3 linked regions of the Deinococcus aerius genome follow. Each later gene encodes a partner of the first gene's protein in a complex. Links are inferred from orthologs where the notes say so. Each region holds a gene or a part of one and is shown in the gene's direction. Other genes may lie near its edges.

What was found. Proteins that work in one complex are often made in the same cells at the same time.
Region 2: the proteins of accD (region 1) and accC are in contact, whole or in part, in a solved structure (PDB 8UXZ), measured with the Escherichia coli proteins. The link is inferred for Deinococcus aerius from one-to-one orthologs.
Region 3: the proteins of accD (region 1) and accB are in contact, whole or in part, in a solved structure (PDB 8UXZ), measured with the Escherichia coli proteins. The link is inferred for Deinococcus aerius from one-to-one orthologs.

The regions. Positions count from the first base shown.
Region 1 is NZ_BFAG01000011.1:11,578-19,428, forward strand. The notes cover bases 1-2,886. They hold accD (acetyl-CoA carboxylase, carboxyltransferase subunit beta), read left to right. Parts: upstream 1-959; coding sequence 960-1,814; downstream 1,815-2,886. Other genes in these bases: DAERI_RS14650 (phosphotransferase family protein), read left to right, coding at 1-328; DAERI_RS14655 (hypothetical protein), read left to right, coding at 398-850; DAERI_RS14665 (acetyl-CoA carboxylase carboxyltransferase subunit alpha), read left to right, coding at 1,811-2,752. In the rest of the region: quaternary ammonium compound efflux SMR transporter SugE, read right to left, coding at 2,994-3,314; DAERI_RS14675 (hypothetical protein), read right to left, coding at 3,476-4,009; DAERI_RS14680 (hypothetical protein), read right to left, coding at 4,006-4,494; DAERI_RS14685 (ABC transporter ATP-binding protein), read right to left, coding at 4,591-5,298; DAERI_RS14690 (ABC transporter ATP-binding protein), read right to left, coding at 5,291-6,094; DAERI_RS14695 (branched-chain amino acid ABC transporter permease), read right to left, coding at 6,087-7,064; DAERI_RS14700 (branched-chain amino acid ABC transporter permease), read right to left, coding at 7,061-7,851.
Region 2 is NZ_BFAG01000003.1:332,803-335,686, forward strand. It holds accC (acetyl-CoA carboxylase biotin carboxylase subunit), read left to right. Parts: upstream 1-715; coding sequence 716-2,053; downstream 2,054-2,884. Other genes in the region: accB (acetyl-CoA carboxylase biotin carboxyl carrier protein), read left to right, coding at 95-646; DAERI_RS06520 (hypothetical protein), read right to left, coding at 2,196-2,420; DAERI_RS06525 (class I SAM-dependent methyltransferase), read left to right, coding at 2,868-2,884. UniProt on the Escherichia coli protein: This protein is a component of the acetyl coenzyme A carboxylase complex; first, biotin carboxylase catalyzes the carboxylation of the carrier protein and then the transcarboxylase transfers the carboxyl group to form malonyl-CoA.
Region 3 is NZ_BFAG01000003.1:331,934-334,672, forward strand. It holds accB (acetyl-CoA carboxylase biotin carboxyl carrier protein), read left to right. Parts: upstream 1-963; coding sequence 964-1,515; downstream 1,516-2,739. Other genes in the region: DAERI_RS06500 (50S ribosomal protein L25/general stress protein Ctc), read right to left, coding at 1-20; efp (elongation factor P), read left to right, coding at 247-804; accC (acetyl-CoA carboxylase biotin carboxylase subunit), read left to right, coding at 1,585-2,739. UniProt on the Escherichia coli protein: This protein is a component of the acetyl coenzyme A carboxylase complex; first, biotin carboxylase catalyzes the carboxylation of the carrier protein and then the transcarboxylase transfers the carboxyl group to form malonyl-CoA.

The DNA.
Region 1 (7,851 bases):
CCTGCATGGCGAGGTGTCTACCGATCACGTCCTGTACGGTCCACACACTGGCCGACCGACCGGGATCATCGACTTCAACGGGATGATCGTGGGGCGGCCCGCCCGCGATTTCCTGTACCTGTATGGGGAGTATGGGCCTGACTTCGCGGCGGAGGTGCTGCGGCTTTACGGGCGCCTGCCCCTGGGGGAAGCACTTGAGGAACTGCGTTTCCTTCACCTCTGGCACGTGCTGGCACGGCTGCTGTGGGCCGTGAAGTACGGGTATACGACCAGGGCAGGAATGTTGCAGGGGCAGCTCCGCATCCTGCTCGCCGAAGCCGTGCCCTGACAGCTTTTCTTAATCCTCCCGTAACCCAACCTCTCTCAGGAAAAGCCGAGCTTGGGTTACGCTCACCCCATGCGGACGGTCGTGCTGATCATCATCGTCGTTCTCGCCGCCATCTTCGCGGTGCTGAACCGGCACGCCCTGATGTTCGGGCATACCCTGAGCCTGGGCTTCGTGACGTACACGGGCGTGCCGCTGGGCCTGATCCTGCTGCTGACGGCGCTGCTGCTCGCGCTGATCTTCTACTTCTGGGCGGGCGTGTCGCGCCTGCGCGCCCAGGCGGACAGCGCCCGGCTGCTGCGCGACATGGAGGCCCTGCGGGTGAGCCTGGACAGCCAGGAGGGCAGCCGCTTCGCCCAGCTCCAGACGTACATCGACGAGCGCTTCAAGGCGCTGGGACCGGGCACGGCGCCCACCCGGGGCCCCGAGCTGGAAGCCCTGGAGGCCCGCATCGACGCCCTCCAGCGCGACCTGAACGTGCAACTCGCGCAGATCGACGACTACCTGAAGCGGCGCCTGCGCTGAGCCTCCCCTCCGGCTTGCACCCGGTTCAGGGTCTGGCCGGGCTGCGCATCGGGGCCGGGGCCACTAGAATGCCCCGGGAAGCCATTTTTCCCCAGGAGGAGTGAAGCGTATGGCGCTCGACCGTTTTTTCCGCAGGCGCCGCCCCCAGCCGCAGGGCACGGGCGAGCTGCCGGACCTGTGGACCCAGTGCCCCCAGTGCAAGGCGGGGCTGTATAACCGCGACCTCGAGGCGAACTGCTTCGTCTGCCCCAAGTGCGGGCACCATTTTCGCCTGGACGCCCGCCGGCGCCTGGGCGTGCTGCTCGACGAGGGTTCCTTTGTGCAGCAGTCGGGCCGGGTCCACCCCACCGACCCGCTGGGCTTCCGCGACACCGAATCCTACCCCGAGCGGCTGGCCCGCGCCCAGGCGAAGACCGGCCAGCCCGACGCGATCCTGACGGGCACCGGGACGATGGGCGGCATCCCCGTCACCGTCGCCGTGATGGACTTCGCCTTCAGCGGCGGCAGCATGGGCAGCGTGGTGGGCGAGGAGATCGCGCGGGCAGCCGAATATGCGGCCCGGGAGTTCACCCCCCTCGTGCTCGTCGCGGCGAGCGGCGGGGCGCGGATGCAGGAGAGTGCGCTCTCGCTGATGCAGATGGCGAAGACGACGGTGGCGCTGGAAGAACTTGCCGCGCGGGGCCTGCCCTACATCACCATCCTGACCGACCCGACGACCGGGGGCGTGACCGCCAGCTTCGCCACCATCGCGGACGTGATCGTGGCCGAGCCGGGCGCGCTGATCGGCTTTGCGGGGCCGCGCGTGATTCAGCAGACCATCCGCCAGCACCTCCCCGAGGGGTTCCAGCGCGCCGAGTTCCTGCTGGAGCACGGCATGGTGGACGACGTGGTGGACCGCCGCGAGCACCGCATGTACCTCACCCGGCTGCTCGGCGTGCTGACCCGGCGGGAGGTGGGCGCTTGACCGCCGACGCCCTGAGCAAGCTCGAGGCGCAGGTGCGCGACCTGGAGGCGACCGCCCGCGAGACCGGGCAGGACCTCGGGGCGGCCCTCACGCCCCTGCGCGCCGAGGTCCAGAGACTCCGCGCCGAGCGGAGCGCCAACCTCTCGCGCTGGGACCGGGTGCAACTTGCCCGGACGCCGGGGCGGCCCACCGCGCTCGATTACGTCGAGCGGCTCTGCACCGACTTCACCGAGCTGCACGGCGACCGGGCGTACGGCGACGACCCCGCCCTGATCGGCGGCCCCGCGCGCTGGATGGGCACGCCCGTCATGCTCCTGATGCAGCAGAAGGGCCGCGACACCAAGGGCAAGATCAAGCGCCGCTTCGGCTCCGCCAACCCCGAGGGCTACCGCAAGGCCGCGCGCCTGATGGACCTCGCCGACCGCTTCGGGCTGCCCGTCGTGTCGCTGATCGACACCCAGGGCGCCTACCCCGGCATCGAGGCCGAGGAGCGCGGCCAGGGCTGGGCCATCGCCGAGAGCATCCGGCGGATGGTGCGCCTGCGGGTACCCGCCGTCTGCGCCGTGATCGGCGAGGGCGGCTCGGGCGGCGCGCTCGCCATCGGGGTGGGGAACCGGGTGCTGATTCAGGAGAACGCCTGGTACTCGGTGATCTCGCCGGAGGGCGCCGCCTCCATCATCTGGAAGGACGCCGCCAAGGCCCCCGAGGCCGCCGAAGCCCTGAAGCTCACGGCCCCCGACCTGCTGGAGCTCGGCATCGTGGAGGAGGTCATTCCCGAGCCGCCCGGCGGCGCGCACCTCGACCCCGATGCGGCGGCGCGCGCGGTCGGGGAGGCCGTCAGCCGATCCCTCGCCGATCTGGCCGGGCTGGATGGCGAGACGCTGCGCTCGGAGCGGGCCGCGCGGTTCCGCTCGCTGGGGGCGTTCACGGAGAGCTAGGCCCGTGCCGTGCCGGGGTGGGGTGGCCGGGAGGCGCGGCGCTCCACCTCCTCCCTGTTTCCCGCCCCCCGTACGAGTTCCGGCTGAACAGGTAGGCAATACCTGTGCTACGGATTCCGGTTGAACAGTTCCAAAACCGGTTCAACCCGAGCGGAGCGAGCAGGAACGTTGAGGGTTGCGGGGAAAGGAGTGATCGAAGCGGCGCTGTCCCGCTTCGATCACGGATGGGACGGAAACCGTATCAGTGCCCGCTCGTCGCCTTGAGTCCCACGATGGCGACGATCATCAGGACGAGGAAGACGATCCGCGCGGCGGTGACGGGTTCCCGGAAGAGCACGATCCCCAGGATGGCCGCGCCCACCGCCCCGATGCCCACCCACACCCCGTACGCCGTGCCGATGGGCAGCGTCTTGGCCGCCAGGCCCAGCAGCCCCATGCTGGCGACCATGCTGAGCAGGGTCAAGGCGGTGGGAAGGGGCCGGGTAAAGCCCTGGGTGTATTTCAGGCCGATGGCCCAGCCGACTTCCAGCAGCCCCGCGATCACGAGCAGAAACCATGCCATACCAGACCTCCCGCGCCGTCTTGTCGTGACCGGGTACGGCGGTGCTCTCGTCCGGAGTTCAGCCCATTCGGGGCGACTGAGAAGCAGTGTAGCGAAGCCCTGTCAGCAAAGCGGGAGCGGAGTGTAAACGCCCGCTTACACTCCGCTCCGGCCCGCTGTAGTCAGCGCCCGTACACCCGGTACCGGGCGGTGATGTCGAAGGTCACGCAGGGGTCCTCGCCGGGCCGCACCGGGGCGACGCACACGGTGAGCTTGCCCCCGACGCCGACGGTGTCCGGTTTGTCCTTCCCGGCCACGTCGCCGAGTTTGCCGAACGGTCCGCCCAGTTCCACCGCCGCATAGGTGCGGGAGGAGACGGCCCGGTGCAGCGGGTCGTCCCCCCGGTTGACCAGGGGCGCCAGCGGCAGCCAATGGCCGTTCCCCTTGCCGTCCTTCGCGTACAGGGTCGCCGAGACGCGCGGGATGAGGTAGAAGGTGCGCGGGCCCGGCCACCGCTCCCGCAGGGTGAGGGGCAGGCGCAGGACGCAGTTCGGGTAAGTCTCGTCGGCAAGCAGGAAGTTTTGGCGCGGCGCTCGCCAGTACGTGTCGGCGCAGGTCAGGCTGACCCGCTGTCGCGGCACGGCGACGGTGCGGGGAGCCTGCGCGTCCGCGAGGGTAAGCGTGCCGAGGGCCAGCAGAGCCAGGACGTGCTTCATGGGGTCTCCTCCTGAATGAGTTCGGCCTCCACCGACCCGTCGGCGGCGGTGAAACTGCAACTGAAGTCGGTGCGGGTGCCGTCCGGCAGGGCGACCCAGCCGTCCCAGCGTTTGCCGTCGGCGTTGGCGGAGAACTGGCCCGCCGCCTCACGGGCATTGGGGAACCGGAGCCCCGCCTGCCCCAGCCGGGCGCTCACCTCCGCGCGGCAACGGTCCATCAGCGCCGAACTGGCGATGCCGCCCGAGGTGTCGTCGGGGACAGCGGGGCTGGGACGCAGCAGGAGCACGGCGACGAGGACGGCCACGAGCGGCGGCAGCCAGCGCAGCGGCCACCACCAGGCCCGCGGGCGCAGGCCAGCACGAATCTCCTGACGGTAGGCGTGCAGGGCGAGCTGGTGACGGGCGCGCTCCTCCCGTTCCTGAAGGGCGCGGGCGGCGGCCAGCTCCTCGGCCTCGATCCGCCGCCGCTCCCCGTCACTCAACATACTCACGAGAGTGACAGGCTCATCTCAGGCCGTCGTCCGCCGAAAGAGGGAGGCGGAGGACCAGCGGCTGCCCCTCCGCCCCCCTGCCGCTCCCCGCTACACCCCCAGGTACGCGCTCCGCACCCGGTCGTCGCCCAGCAGCTCGCCCTGGGTGCCTTGCAGCGAGACGCGCCCGCCCTCCAGCACGTAGCCCCGGTGCGCGATGCCCAGCGCGGCGAAGGCGTTCTGCTCGGCCAGCAACACGCTCACGCCCGCCTCGTTCACCCGCCTCACCGCCCCGAACACCTGCTCGACCACCAGCGGGGCCAGGCCGAGCGAGGGCTCGTCGAGCAGCAGGAGTTGCGGGCGGGCCATCAGCGAGCGGGCGATGGCGACCATCTGCTGCTGCCCGCCGCTGAGGCTCCCGGCGGCGTCGTGGCGCTTCTCGACCAGGATGGGGAAGAGGGCATACACCCGCTCCAGCTCCCGGGCGGTCCCGGCGGCGTCCCGGCGGTGGACGAAGGCCCCCAGCCGCAGGTTCTTCTCCACGCTCAGTTCGGGGAAGAGCAGGCGGCCCTCCGGGCACTGCGCCACCCCATGCGCCACGTTGAACTCGGGCCGCCCCCCGGTGAGCGGCGTGCCGTTCCAGGTCGCCGTGCCCCCCGAGGGCCGCTGCAGCCCGCTCAGGGTGCGGAAGAGGGTGCTCTTGCCCGCCCCGTTCGCGCCCAGGAGGACCACGATCTCGCCCTTCTGGACAGTCAGGTTCACGTCGTGCAGTGCCCGGAAGGGGCCGTAGTTCACGCTCAGGCCACGGACCTCAAGCATGGGGAGCCTCCCGGCTGGCGGTTTGCCCCATCTGCCCGCCGTGCGCGTGCCCGCCCAGGTACGCCTCAATCACGGCGGGGTCGCGGCTGACCTCCGCCGGGGTGCCCTGCGCGATCTTCTGCCCGTGGTGCAGCACGATGATGCCGTCGGCCAGCCCCATCACCAGGTTCATCTTGTGCTCCACCAGCGCGACCGTCAGGCCACCGACCACCAGGTCGCGGATCAGGCCCATCAGGCTCACCGTCTCCTCCGGGTTCATCCCGGCGGCGGGCTCGTCCAGCAGGAGCAGCTTGGGGTCGGAGGCGAGGGCCATCGCTATCCCGACGCGCTTTTGCCCCTCCTGGGTGAGCGCCCCGGCGGGACGCCCGGCCTGCGCGGCCAGGCCCACCCGTTCCAGCGCCCGCATTGCCCCGCCCCGGCTCTCCGCCTCGTCCCGCCGCTCGCGCCCGGTCCGCAGCAGGGCGTCGAACAGCCCAGCGCGGGTGCGGACCCGGTGGCCGATCATGGCGTTGTCCAGCACGCTGAGTTCCTTGTAAATGGTCGTCGTCTGGAAGGTGCGCGCGATGCCGCGGGCCACGACTTGATGGGTCCTGAGCCGCGTGATGTCCTCCCCCAGAAAGCGGATGCGCCCGGAAGTCGGCTGGTAGAAGCCCGAGATCAGGTTGAAAAAGGTGCTCTTGCCCGCCCCGTTCGGCCCGATGATCGCGGTGATGCGCCCGGCGGGGATGGTGGCGGTCACGTCCCGGACCGCGTGCAATCCGCCGAAATGGATGCCCAGCCCCTCGACCTCAAGCATGGTCCACCGCCCTCTCGGTCCGGGCGCGGACACGGCGCACCTGAGCGCGGTCCCACAGCCCCGCCAGCCCCTGCGGCGCGAACAGGACGAGCAGCACCAGGAGTGGCCCGAACACGATGTACTGGTAGTCCTGGAGCCCCTTCATGAATTGCAGCGCCACGAAGATCAGCGCCGTGCCCAGCAGCGGCCCCGCCAGCGTGCCCACCCCGCCCACGAGCAGGTACAGCAGCACGGTGAAGGTCGTCGTCGGCCCGGTCACGCCCGAGCCCAGGAAGCCCACGTAGGCCGCGTACACGCCGCCCGCCAGCCCCGCCAGCGCCGTCGAGAGCATCAGCGCCCGCAGCTTGTGGGAATAGACGTCGATTCCGGCACTCCGCGCCAGGTCCTCCCCCCCCCGAATGGCGACGAGCGAGCGCCCGAAGACGCTGCCCCGGGTCCGCGCCACGATCAGCACGGTGAGGGCCAGCGCTGCCAGCGCCACGTAGTAGAAGTTGGCGGCCTTCGAGAAGTCGATGCCCAGGAAGGAGGAGGCGGGCGGCACCCCGTTCAGGCCCTCGTTCCCGCCCGTCAGCGCGTCCCACTTGTTGATGATCAGCGAGATGATGACGCCCACCCCCAGGGTGAAGATGGCGAAGGCGTCCCCCTTCGTGCGGAAGGCGACCAGGCCCAGCAGCAACCCGCCCAGGGCACAGATGGCGACCGCGGCGGGCCAGGCCAGCCAGAAGCTCCAGCCTGCCTTCAGCGTCAGGATGCCGACCGCATAGGCGCCGATGCCGAAAAAGCCCGCGTGGGCGAGCGGCAGTTGCCCGGTGTAGCCCAGCATCACGTTCAGGCCATAGGCGAGCATCGCCCAGATCATGGTGTTGATCGCCACGTCGAGGACGTAGCCGCCGGGGCGCAGCAGCGGCACCAGCGCCGCCAGCGCGAAGACGATGAGCCAGCCCAGCAGGCCGGGTTTGAAGCGGTTCACGTCCCCCTCCTGAACAGGCCCTCGGGCCGGATGGCGAGCACGATCACGAGCGCCGCGAAGCCGATCACGTCCGCGAAATCGAGGTTGATGTAAAAGCCCCCGAACACCTCGGCAAACGCCAGCAGGAAGGCGCCCACGATGGCCCCCGGCACGCTGCCCATGCCCCCCAGGATGATGATGGCGAAGACCTTGAGGTTCATCACCTCGCCCATGCTCGGGGCGACCGAGATGATGGGCGCGATGAGGGCGGCGGCGGCGGCGGCGAGCGCCCCCGAGATGGCGAAGGTAAGCATTCCCACCCGGTTCACGTTGATGCCGACCAGCCGTGCGCCCTCGCGGTTCTGGCTCATCGCCTCGATCGTCGCGCCCGTCAGCGTGCGCTTCAGGAAGTAGTTCAGCCCCAGCATCACCAGCAGCGAGGCGAGAATCACGATCAGGCGCTGCCAGGTGATAATCACGCCGCCCGCGTTCAGGATGCCCGGCACCGGCTCGGTGATCTGCTTGAAGTCCGGCCCCCAGATCAGTTGCACGGCGGCCTCCAGAAAGAACAGCACCCCGATGGCGGCGATCATGGAGTGGACGTGCGGGGCGTTTCGCAGCGGGTAGAACACCACCCGTTCGAGCAGCGCGGCGAGCAGGGCGACCGCCACCGCCGCGAGCAGCAGCGCGGGGACGTACCCCACACCCAGGCCGTTCAGGACGGCGTAGGTGAAGTACGCCCCCAGCATGTACAGGCCGCCGTGCGCGAAGTTGGGCACCCGCATCACGCCGTACACCAGGGTCAACC
Region 2 (2,884 bases), on another replicon or contig:
TCCAGCCTAACGACCGTTCGGATAAGGGTGACAGCCTCACCCGCCCGGGGCAGGTCATGATGGGCGCAGCAGATTTCACACCACAGGAGGGGCCATGAACCCAGACGACCTCAAGAAGATTCTCGACGCCCTGAGCGTCGCCGACGTGCGCGAGTTCAGCCTGAAGACGGGCAGCTTCGCCCTGGACCTCAAGCGGGGGCCACAGGCTGTAAGCGGCCCGGCCTTCGCGCCGAGTGCGCCCGCCGCGCCGATGCCCGCCCCGGCTCCCATGCCCAGCTTCCAGCCTTCTGCGGCCCCCGCGGAGACGGCGGGGGCCCCGGCGGCCAGCATGGGCGAGTCGTCCTCCGCCCCGGCACCCGCGACTCCGACCGCCGACCCCGCGCCCGCTGCCCCGGCGAAGAGCGCCAGCGCCGGAACGCCCGTCAAGGCGCCCATCGTGGGCACGTTCTACTCCGCGTCCTCGCCGGATGCCCCGCCTTACGTCAAGGTGGGCGACCGGGTCGAGCCCGGCCAGGTGCTGTGCATCATCGAGGCGATGAAGCTGATGAACGAGATCGAGGCCGAGGTGGGCGGCACCGTGCGCGAGATTCTGGTGAAGAACGCCGAGCCGGTGGAGTACGGGCAGACGCTGTTCATCATCGAGTGAAGGAGTGGGGGGTAGGAGTTAGGGGTCAGGAAGGGCTTCCCTAACTCCTCCGCTCTTGCCGGAGGCAACATGTTCAAGAAAATCCTGATCGCCAACCGGGGCGAGATCGCCCTGCGCGTCATCCGCACCGCCCGCGAGATGGGCGTGAAGACGGTCGTGGTGTACTCGACCGCCGACGAGAAGAGCCTCCCCGTGCTCCTCGCCGACGAGTCGGTGTGCGTGGGCCCGCCCGCCTCCAACGCCTCGTACCTCAACATTCCCAACATCCTCTCGGCGGCGCTGATGACGGGCGCCGAGGCCATCCACCCCGGCTACGGCTTCATGGCCGAGAACCCCGACTTCGCGGAGATGTGCCGCGAGCACGGCATCGTCTTCATCGGGCCGACGCCGGAATCCATGCGGGCGCTGGGCTCCAAGGCGGGCGGGCGCGACATCGCCACCCAGAGCAAGGTGCCCGTCGTCCCCGGCACGGGCGTGCTGGAGGACGTGGACGCCGCGCTGCTCGCCGCCAAGCAGATCGGCTACCCGGTGCTCCTCAAGGCGTCGGCGGGCGGCGGCGGGCGCGGGCAGAAGGTCGTGCGGACGCAGGAGGAGCTGCGCTCGGCCTTCGGGCAGGCGCAGGAGGAGGCGCGGCTGTACTTCGGCGACCCGGCGATCATCATGGAGAAGTTCCTGGAGGAGTTCCGGCACGTCGAGGTGCAGGTCATGGGCGACGGCCAGGGCCACGTCATCCACATCGGCGAGCGCGACTGTTCCATCCAGCGGCGCAACCAGAAGCTGATCGAGGAAGCGCCCTCGACCCTCCCCGAGTCGCTGCGGCAGGAGATTCTGGACGCGGGCGTGCGCCTCGCCCGGCACGTTAACTACGCGGGCGCAGGCACGCTGGAGTTCATCGTGGACCGCGACGGCAACTACTACTTCATGGAGATGAACACCCGCATCCAGGTCGAGCACTGCGTCTCCGAGATGATCTCGGGCCTGGACTTCGTGAAGCTGCAACTCCAGATCGCGGCGGGCGAGGGACTCCACCTGCGGCAGGAGGACGTGCGCCTGCGCGGCCATTCCATTGAGTGCCGCATCAACGCCGAGGACCCCGACAAGGACTTCCGCCCGGCGGCGGGCAAGATCGACGACGTGCATTTCGCGGGCGGGCCCGGCGTGCGTGTCGACAGCCACGCCTACGCGGGCTATGTGATTCCCCCGCACTACGACTCACTGATCGGCAAACTGATCGTTCATCATGACTCGCGCGAGGAAGCCATCGCGCGCATGAAGCGGGCGCTCGAAGAAACCGTCATTCACGGCCCGAAAACCACGATCCCGCTCTACGTCAAGATCATGGAAAACCCCTTTTATAAGCGGGGCGCCGTGATGACCAACTTCCTCAAAACGCGGCTGGAAGTTTAAAAAAGACGTGTGACCCTGAGCGAAGGGCCTCTGACGTGTCTGGAGCTGCTTCGCTCAGCGTGACCGTGTTCCGCCGTTGGGAAAATTAGCCAGGAGAAGGGGGCGTGGCTTTTACACCACGCCCCCTTCTCCTGTATTTGCTTTATTCGCCGGTGATGATGCTCTTGCCCGAGTTCTCGCGGTCCTCGATGATCTTGCCGAGGATGAAGAACGTGGGGGGCCAGAAGCCCACGAACAGGCCGCTGCGCTGCTTCTCCTCACCGCTCTTATCGCCGGGACCCCCATCTGCCTTGCCGGTGGCAAAGCTGGCCGCCGAGGCCAGGATGGAGACGAAGCCGAGGACATACATGATGTTCGAGAGTTTCATGGAGTACCTGCTTCCTTAAAAAAGGGGCCTAAAACGTGGGGCGAACGGGGAACACCGTTGTGGGCGGCCCGAACTTCCCTGAACCGACACAGGCCAACTCTGTCCCGCCCGGCAGGGCCGAAACGTAATCCCGGCCCCGTTGTAAAGGTTGCGTGGAGGCTTGGCTACGGAACGGTGAGTCGAGCCTTCAGGGGCGGAAAAAGGTGTCTGCTGCGGCAGGACTGATGCTCCCGTACCTCCCGCCGGACAACGTTTCGCGGGTCTAGGCTGTCCCCATGGCCCTCCACGACCGTGACGCCCTCCTCTCCCGCCTCTCGGGGTTGGCCTGGCCTTTCGAGCCGTTGCTAGACGCCCTCGGGCTTCCGCCGGAGGCCGACGTGCTCGACCTAGGGGCGGGCGACGGGCGGCTCCTGTCCCTGCTGCGCGAGCGGGGACACCGGGGGCGGGGTGTGGGGGTGGACCCG
Region 3 (2,739 bases), on another replicon or contig:
GGGGTGGCCTTCAGTTCCATGTGCGTGTGTCCTCCGGGGAAGGCTTTGGCCGCCTCTTTCGCGCCGCGTCCCTGCGGGAATCGGGGGCGGGGGCCAAGCAACCCTGGCAGTGTAGCAAAACTTCCGCGCCGTGTGGGTTCCGCCTCCCCGGGGGGCTCTGCTAGAATCGTGCCTGTTGCCGCGCGGCGCCCCCCCCTGCTCCTCCAGGGCAGAGCGCCCCGGACCCGAGAAAAAGGAGAAGCACACATGATCAGCGTGACTGAACTGCGTAACGGCACGAAGGTGGAGATGGACGGCGGACTGTGGGAGTGCCTGGAGTATTCCCACCTCAAGATGGGGCGCGGCGGCGCCAAGGTCGTCACCAAGTTCCGCAACATGGAGACGGGCTCCATCGTGGACCGCACCTTCAACAGCGGCGAAAAGCTCCAGGACATCTACGTGGAGGGCAAGAAGATGCAGTACCTCTACAAGGATGGGGGCGACTTCGTGTTCATGGACCTCGACACCTACGATCAGGTCCACCTGCCCCCCGCCCTCCTGGGCGACGCCCCTAAATTCATGAAGGAGAACACCGAGGTCGAGGTGGCGATGTACGGCGACAAGCCGCTGAGCATCACCCTGCCCAACCAGGTGGTCCTCAAGATCACCCAGACCGACCCCGGCGTGCGCGGCGACACCGTCTCGGGCGGCACCAAGCCCGCCACGCTGGAGACGGGCGCCGTCGTGCAGGTGCCCCTCTTCGTCGAGCAGGGCACCGACGTGAAGGTTGACACCCGCACCGGCCAGTACCTCAGCCGCGCGTAAATGAGCTCCGAAGCCGCCGCTCCCACCGCGATGGGGGCGGCGCTTCCTTTTGCCGTTAGACTCGGTCCAGCCTAACGACCGTTCGGATAAGGGTGACAGCCTCACCCGCCCGGGGCAGGTCATGATGGGCGCAGCAGATTTCACACCACAGGAGGGGCCATGAACCCAGACGACCTCAAGAAGATTCTCGACGCCCTGAGCGTCGCCGACGTGCGCGAGTTCAGCCTGAAGACGGGCAGCTTCGCCCTGGACCTCAAGCGGGGGCCACAGGCTGTAAGCGGCCCGGCCTTCGCGCCGAGTGCGCCCGCCGCGCCGATGCCCGCCCCGGCTCCCATGCCCAGCTTCCAGCCTTCTGCGGCCCCCGCGGAGACGGCGGGGGCCCCGGCGGCCAGCATGGGCGAGTCGTCCTCCGCCCCGGCACCCGCGACTCCGACCGCCGACCCCGCGCCCGCTGCCCCGGCGAAGAGCGCCAGCGCCGGAACGCCCGTCAAGGCGCCCATCGTGGGCACGTTCTACTCCGCGTCCTCGCCGGATGCCCCGCCTTACGTCAAGGTGGGCGACCGGGTCGAGCCCGGCCAGGTGCTGTGCATCATCGAGGCGATGAAGCTGATGAACGAGATCGAGGCCGAGGTGGGCGGCACCGTGCGCGAGATTCTGGTGAAGAACGCCGAGCCGGTGGAGTACGGGCAGACGCTGTTCATCATCGAGTGAAGGAGTGGGGGGTAGGAGTTAGGGGTCAGGAAGGGCTTCCCTAACTCCTCCGCTCTTGCCGGAGGCAACATGTTCAAGAAAATCCTGATCGCCAACCGGGGCGAGATCGCCCTGCGCGTCATCCGCACCGCCCGCGAGATGGGCGTGAAGACGGTCGTGGTGTACTCGACCGCCGACGAGAAGAGCCTCCCCGTGCTCCTCGCCGACGAGTCGGTGTGCGTGGGCCCGCCCGCCTCCAACGCCTCGTACCTCAACATTCCCAACATCCTCTCGGCGGCGCTGATGACGGGCGCCGAGGCCATCCACCCCGGCTACGGCTTCATGGCCGAGAACCCCGACTTCGCGGAGATGTGCCGCGAGCACGGCATCGTCTTCATCGGGCCGACGCCGGAATCCATGCGGGCGCTGGGCTCCAAGGCGGGCGGGCGCGACATCGCCACCCAGAGCAAGGTGCCCGTCGTCCCCGGCACGGGCGTGCTGGAGGACGTGGACGCCGCGCTGCTCGCCGCCAAGCAGATCGGCTACCCGGTGCTCCTCAAGGCGTCGGCGGGCGGCGGCGGGCGCGGGCAGAAGGTCGTGCGGACGCAGGAGGAGCTGCGCTCGGCCTTCGGGCAGGCGCAGGAGGAGGCGCGGCTGTACTTCGGCGACCCGGCGATCATCATGGAGAAGTTCCTGGAGGAGTTCCGGCACGTCGAGGTGCAGGTCATGGGCGACGGCCAGGGCCACGTCATCCACATCGGCGAGCGCGACTGTTCCATCCAGCGGCGCAACCAGAAGCTGATCGAGGAAGCGCCCTCGACCCTCCCCGAGTCGCTGCGGCAGGAGATTCTGGACGCGGGCGTGCGCCTCGCCCGGCACGTTAACTACGCGGGCGCAGGCACGCTGGAGTTCATCGTGGACCGCGACGGCAACTACTACTTCATGGAGATGAACACCCGCATCCAGGTCGAGCACTGCGTCTCCGAGATGATCTCGGGCCTGGACTTCGTGAAGCTGCAACTCCAGATCGCGGCGGGCGAGGGACTCCACCTGCGGCAGGAGGACGTGCGCCTGCGCGGCCATTCCATTGAGTGCCGCATCAACGCCGAGGACCCCGACAAGGACTTCCGCCCGGCGGCGGGCAAGATCGACGACGTGCATTTCGCGGGCGGGCCCGGCGTGCGTGTCGACAGCCACGCCTACGCGGGCTATGTGATTCCCCCGCACTACGACTCACTGATCGGC